One region of the Devosia litorisediminis genome, then DNA from elsewhere that is predicted to be linked to it. Evidence: predicted binding sites of a transcription regulator. Region 1 holds the regulator's gene; the other holds the start of a gene.

Region 1 (3,421 bases):
AGGTCGTGGGGACCTCCCAGGCCGGGGCCAGTTATGCCGGACGTCTGGGCTCGCAAGAAGCGGTCAGGATTTTTACCGGTGCGCCGGTGCCCGAAGGGGCCGATGCCGTCATCATGCAGGAACAGGCCCTGCTCGACGGCGATCAGGTGTCGTTCAGCATCGAGCCCTTGCCGGGGCGCAATATCCGGGCCCTGGGCAATGACTTCACCACAGGCCAGACGCTGATCGAGGCTGGCGTCCGACTGACCCCGATGCAGATTGCCGTGGCCGCGGCAGCCAATACCCCGACGCTGACCGTGGCGCGACGGCCGCGTATTGCGCTGCTGGCGACGGGTGATGAACTCGCCCTGCCCGGCGCGGCGCTGGGGCCTGACCAGATCATTGCTTCCAACAGCTTCGGGCTGGCGCCCATGCTGGCCCCCTATGCCCATACCATGACCGATCACGGCATTGCCCGCGATGACCGGGAAGCCCTGCGCGACAAGCTCAGCGCCATTCTGGCCGATGCACCGGACGTGCTGATCACGACCGGCGGCGCCAGCGTTGGCGACCACGATATCGTGCAGGAAATTCTCGTTGAACTGGGCGTGACGCTGGATTTCTGGCGCATCAATATGCGCCCGGGCAAGCCGCTGATGTTCGGCACGATCGGCAAGACGCTGGTATTCGGCCTGCCGGGCAATCCGGTTTCGGCGATGGTCACGGCGATTGTTTTCATCAAACCGGCGCTGCGACACTGGCTGGGCCTGACGCCGCAGACGCCCTGGCACCTGCCACTGGCTGCCGCGACCCCAGCCAATACGGCGCGGCGGCATTTCATGCGGGCACAGTTGCAGCAGACTCCCAATGGTCCGGTGGCGCTGCCAATTTCCCAGACCGATAGTGGGCACACTTCATCCATGGCGCTGGCTGACCTGTTGATTGTGCAGCCCGAACAGGCCCCTGGACAGGCGGCGGGCACGCTGGTCGAAACCATTGTGGTCGACGCCTTCTAGGTTTCGGGCCGCCCCAGTTGCAGGAAAATCGTCGAGCATATTGCAGAACATAACTGGAACACATATAGTCGTTCTGTCTATGTTCCGATTCTCACCCCGAGGGGCCTATGCTGACGCGCAAACAACACGAGCTGTTGATGTTCATCCATGAACGGATGAAGGAAAGCGGCATTCCGCCTTCGTTCGACGAGATGAAGGATGCCCTCGATCTGGCGTCCAAGTCGGGCATTCACCGGCTGATCACCGCGCTGGAAGAGCGCGGTTTCATCCGCCGCCTGCCCAATCGGGCCCGGGCGCTGGAAGTCGTTAAGCTGCCGGATTCGATGAACCCGTCGCTTGGCGGCCGTAAGGCCCGCTTTGAACCATCGGTGATCGAAGGCAATCTTGGCAAGGTGGCGAGCCCGCCATCGCGTGTCGCCGCCGATGATGATGGCGTGCGCTCGATTTCGATCCCGGTGATGGGTCGAATTGCAGCGGGTACGCCGATCGAGGCCATTCAGAGCCATTCCCACACCATTATGGTGCCGCCCGAAATGCTGGGCAGCGGCGAGCATTACGCACTGGAAGTGCGCGGTGACTCGATGATCGATGCCGGCATTTTTGATGGCGACACGGTATTGATCAAAAAGCAGGATGCAGCCAGCACCGGCGAGATCATCGTGGCGCTGGTGGATGATGAGGAAGCGACGCTCAAGCGCTTGCGCCGCAAGGGCAATACGGTGGCACTTGAAGCCGCCAACCCGGCTTATGAGACCCGCATTTTTCCGCCTGACCGGGTCAAGGTTCAGGGCCGGCTTGTCGGGTTGCTGCGTAAATATTGATGGGGGCGGCGACGCCCGAAGCGTTGATCGCGGCCTATGGCGAGGCGATCAACACGCATCGCTTCGCGGTCGTCGCGCCCTTGATCGCCCAGGATGCCAGTTTCTGGTTCAATGATGGATCTCATCTTGGCATTGCAGCGATACGCGATGCCTTTGAAGCCACATGGGCACGGCTGGTTGACGAGCGCTACTGGCTGGAAGACCTGATCTGGATCGTAAAAGGTCAGGATATCGCGGCCTGTCGCTATCTGTTTTGCTACACGGCGGTTGTGAACGGAGATGTTCAATCTGGCGCCGGTCGCGGCACCTGCATTGTCGAGCGGCGCTTGCATGGCTGGGTCATCGTTCACGAGCATCTGAGCGCCTTGGCCTAGCGGCGCGCGGTGCGTGACTTCGGGAGTGACGGGCGATCAATGCCGGTATTGGCGTTCAGGCCGGACCGGTGGTCTTGATCCGCAATGTGGTGACCCACTTGTCAGGATCAGGTTCCTGCTCCGGGTCGGTCTCGTAGATTTCCAGACGACAGGCAAAGTGATGACCGTCGGACTGGGTTGCGCTATCCCATTCAATGCCCCGCTCCTTGGCCCAGCCGATCAGCATGGCTGTGGCATCATAGAGATCGTCATAGGGGCCGGTATGGGTGGTCCAGACGTAATGCCCCGCCGGTAGTTGCGAGAATTTTACGGTGTCGTCACCCGCTGCCGCGCGGTCCACCGGGACCCCTGCTTCCACTTCAAGCGTTCTGGCCATATCGATGCGGTTGTATTTGTAGAATGGCGCGCCGGTCGGCGTGATGCCATTGGCGGAGAGCCAGGAAAATAGCGCCGGAAAGCCCTCATTTGCGGGCTGCGCCATTTCGGCCATTGATACGGTAAAGCTGATATAGGCGTAGGTCTGGACCGGCAGGTCCTGGAAACGTGGAACAGTCAGCATAAGGCGCTCCTCCCGCAATATCATGCAGTCGCGCAGTTCTGCCCGCCTGCATCAATGCTGGTGACATTAGAATGGCGCGCGTCAGCGGGCCAGTACCATTGAGAGAATCAGTCGCGCGCGTCGGGCGGCGGTACGTCGGTGCTGGTGCGGCACTCGATCAGCCACACATCATAGACTGCGTGATCGACGGCGTTGAGCGCCGGGCTGTCGGCGAACATCCAGCCGGTAAAGATGCGCTTGGATGTGCCGGTCAGGCTGCGCTGATCGACTTCGAGAAAGGCCGATGTCCGCTGGGTCTCGGTGGCAGCGCGATTGTAGCAGGCGCGCGGGGTGATCTCGAGCGCGCCGAACAGCACGGTTTCATCGATATAGACGTCGAAGCGGGTGATGCGGCCGGTGATCTTGTCGAGCCCGGCAAAGGTCGCCACCGGATTGGCAATGGGCTGGGCCGATACGGGCGCTGCAACGCCAAAGACGCCCAGCGCCGCGAGCGGCGCCAGGGTCATCATCATGCGGGCAAGAGTTTTGAGGTGGCGCAAGGCGCCGTCCTTATTCTGGCGACCAGGCGTCGTAGTCACCGGTCACGCGGGGGCGTTCGCCCTTGTTGAGCAGGCTGCCATCGGGACGATAGGCGGCTGCCGTGCCGGTCAGGTTCTGCTGATGGGGCAGCTC
Region 2 (3,421 bases), 510 kb from region 1:
CAATGAGTTCGGCTTCGGGCAGATTGCGCCAGTATTTGACGGGCATCTCCGATTTCATCATGGCAACCTTGAGCCGGGCGGGGTTGAAGATCGAACTGAAATAGGTCTTCCAGTCATCCTCTACGGCGTCCTCGCTAGGCACGTCCGCCTTGCTGCCACCCTCGCCGAAAGTCAGCTGATTACCGTCCCAGGCGGCAGACCGATAAGGCGTGACGATCGCCCAGTTCATGCCGTCAAATCGGCGAGCGAAGAAGGGGGCCGTTATCTCAAGGCTGAAATGGTCGGGTTCGAACCAAGCCGCGAACCGCGCAATGCCGCTATCGTCCGCAACGGTTTTGAAGCGAACAAAGGCCTTCATCTTGTGACTGTCGCGGCGCACTGCGCTCGCCATTTTGTTCAGCCGTGCCACATCGACATCGGTGGCCAGATCGAGAACATGACGATCGCGCTGCAGCCGCCATAGAACGCTGTAGAGCAGGGCAAAGCGCTGCGGGTCTGAGTGGCTGACAACAGTCTGCGCCAACGCGAGGAAAGCCGGCGGGACTGCATTGACTGGCCGATTGCCATCAGGAAGCGGATCCGCTGTCTCGAAGAGTTCCGGTTCGGCATAAGGATCGCGCCATACCACTTCATCTGGCTCTAGTCCGGCGCGCAATAGGCACCGCGCCGCCAAACGCCACTCGTCGAAGTCGTTGAGCGCATGCAGGTGAACCAACTGCATCAGAACAGGCTCAATTGCTGTGGCGGTGGCACCAGTCGCGCGCGCAGTTTGCTGTCATCGGTCAAGTGGCCGGGGGACCAATCAGCCGCCTCGATAAACGGGCGCACCTTATCGATTGAACCTGCGATGCGCGCCACGTCGTCCAGCCGCAGGCGGTGGTGACGGCGGGTCACAAGGATACGATCGACGCTGCGCGTACCCAGTCCGGGTACGCGCAATAGCATCTCGCAGTCGGCGCGGTTCACGTCAACGGGAAACAGGGCGCGGTTGCGCAGAGCCCAGGCAAGCTTGGGATCGATATCAAGATCGAGCAGGCCATCGTGGCCGCCAGAAATGATCTCCGGGACATCAAACCCATAAAAGCGGATCAACCAGTCCGCCTGATACAGGCGATGCTCTCGCATCACGGGCGGCGCCTTGAGCGGCAGGCGAGCGCTGGCGTCGGGGATTGGTGAAAATGCCGAATAGTAGACGCGACGCAATTTGTAGCCGGAATAGAGACCTGCAGCGCGATGCAGGATCGCCCCGTCATCGGCGGCGTCGGCGCCTACAATCATCTGTGTTGATTGTCCGGCCGGGGCGAATTTGCGTGGTTTCGCCTTGGCCTTGCTGTCGGGCGCAGCCTCATCCAGCTTGCCACGCACACGTGCCATAGCCGTACGGATTTCGGCGGGCCGTTTCTCAGGTGCCAAAGCTTCGAGCCCCAGATCGGTTGGCATTTCAATGTTGGTCGAGAGCCGATCCGCCCATAGTCCTGCCTCCGCCAGTAATTCGGGCGTAGCGTTGGGGATGACCTTGAGGTGGATGTAGCCGGCGAAGTGGTGATCCTGCCGCAGGCTCCGCGCCACGCGTACCAGTTCTTCCATTGTATAATCCGGCGAGCGGATTATGCCCGAGGACAGGAACAGGCCTTCGATGTAGTTTCGCTTGTAAAAGTCCAACGTCAGTCGGACAACTTCTTCAACAGTGAAGCGTGCACGCGGGACGTTGGACGAGGAACGATTCACGCAATAGATGCAGTCATAAACACAAAAATTGGTCAGCAATATCTTGAGCAGGCTGATGCAGCGACCATCTGGTGCATAGGAATGGCAAATACCGCTGCCTTCAGTTGAGCCAATGCCGCCCGTGCCCGCGCTACTGCGCTTCTCGGTACCGCTTGATGCACAGGATGCGTCATATTTCGCGGCGTCAGAGAGTATTGCCAACTTTCGGCGCATGGTGAGCGCAGCCATAGACGTTCCCTTTATGTTCACATGCAGGGATAGCTGATCCATTGCGATAGCGCGTTAAAAAAAGACATGTGACGATCTGCAGCCCAAACACTTTTTGGCGAGCGTCACGTGCCCCCGCCTTGCAGTCGTCTCGTAGGTCGATTTTAGGGGTAAGATGCCTTTTGGCGCAGAATTTTGTCCATTGCCTTCCCCTTGGCCAGCTCGTCTATCAGTTTGTCGAGATAGCGGATCTCGCGCATGGTGGGCTCGGCGACTTCTTCGACGCGTACCCCGCAGACCACGCCGGTAATCAGGGTGCGGGCGGGGTTCATCCGCGGCGCTTGGGCGAAAAAATCCTCAAAGCTGGTTGCGCGCGCCAACTCTTCGTCGAGCGATGTCTGGCTGTGGCCGGTCAGCCAGCAGATGATCTGATCGACTTCCGCCTTGCTGCGACCCTTCTTTTCCGCCTTGGCGCGGTAGAGCGGATAGACGCTGGCGACGCTGACGGCATAGATGCGGTGGCTGCTCATGACTTTTCTCAGCGCTCCAGAATTCTTTAACCTCAGAGTAGCCGAGTTCAGCGAGTCCGCAAGGTGGCGTTGGCAGGCTCGCGGGATCATCACATCGCGGCGAGGCGACAATGGTGCGCATTGCTTTGTCGGGCTGGCGCGGTAGAACTGCGGCGCAATCGGGAGCGTGAGCGTTGGAATTTTCTTTGCCTCTGGTGTTTGGCGCGGGCGTGCTGAGCTTTCTGTCGCCGTGCGTGCTGCCGCTGGTGCCGCCCTATCTGACCTATATGAGCGGCGCGAGCTTTGATCAGTTGCGCGATGAAGGCACCAGTGCTGGGGCATTGCAGCGCCGCGTGGCGTTCACATCGCTGTTCTTCATTCTGGGTTTCACCGTGGTGTTTGTCGCGTTGGGTGCCACAGCGACGGCGTTTGGTCAGGCATTTCGTCAGTTACTCCCCATCCTGACACCGATTGCGGGTGTGCTGATCATTGCAATGGGGCTGCATTTCCTAGGTGTTTATCGCATTGGACTGCTTGATCGGCAGATGCGCCATCAAGGCCCTGGCGTGGCGAGCGGGCCGCTGGGCGGGTTTCTGCTTGGTCTTGCCTTTGCCATTGGCTGGACGCCCTGCATCGGGCCCGTGCTGGCGGCGGTGCTGAGCGTTGCTGCGAGCAAGTCAACTGCTTGGGAGGGCGCGGGACTGCTGGGCATTTATTCGCTGGGACTGGGTGTGCCATTCTTTCTGGCGGGCATAGCGGTGGGGCCGTTCCTCGCTTTCTTCCAGGGTTTCAAACGACATCTGCACATTGTTGAACGGGTGATGGGCGGTCTGCTGGTGCTGACAGGCGTGCTGTTCCTGACGGGCAATTTCACTCGGCTATCCTACTGGTTCCTCGATACATTCCCGGTGCTGGCCAATTTTGGTTAAGCCGTAAGACCTGCTTAACCGTGGTCACAGAAGCGTGAATTGTTCTGG

The links. The regulator LexA, encoded in region 1, represses DNA repair genes until DNA is damaged. The targets are predictions, from matches to a motif close to TGTTCNNNNTGTGTTCNG.
Region 2: the regulator LexA is predicted to act here: its motif matches at 1,960-1,977, upstream of KD146_RS04595 (putative DNA modification/repair radical SAM protein).

The regions. Positions count from the first base shown of each region.
Region 1 is NZ_JAGXTP010000001.1:1,478,295-1,481,715, forward strand. Features, by position in the region: gene KD146_RS07110 (molybdopterin molybdotransferase MoeA) at 1-995, shown strand, start outside; gene lexA (transcriptional repressor LexA) at 1,103-1,816, shown strand; gene KD146_RS07120 (YybH family protein) at 1,816-2,190, shown strand; gene KD146_RS07125 (GyrI-like domain-containing protein) at 2,246-2,749, opposite strand; gene KD146_RS07130 (DUF2155 domain-containing protein) at 2,857-3,261, opposite strand; gene KD146_RS07135 (NADH:ubiquinone oxidoreductase subunit NDUFA12) at 3,299-3,421, opposite strand, start outside.
Region 2 is NZ_JAGXTP010000001.1:966,646-970,066, forward strand. Features, by position in the region: gene KD146_RS04590 (UdgX family uracil-DNA binding protein) at 1-721, opposite strand, end outside; gene KD146_RS04595 (putative DNA modification/repair radical SAM protein) at 721-1,956, opposite strand; gene KD146_RS04600 (DUF2200 domain-containing protein) at 2,100-2,465, opposite strand; gene KD146_RS04605 (cytochrome c biogenesis CcdA family protein) at 2,639-3,373, shown strand.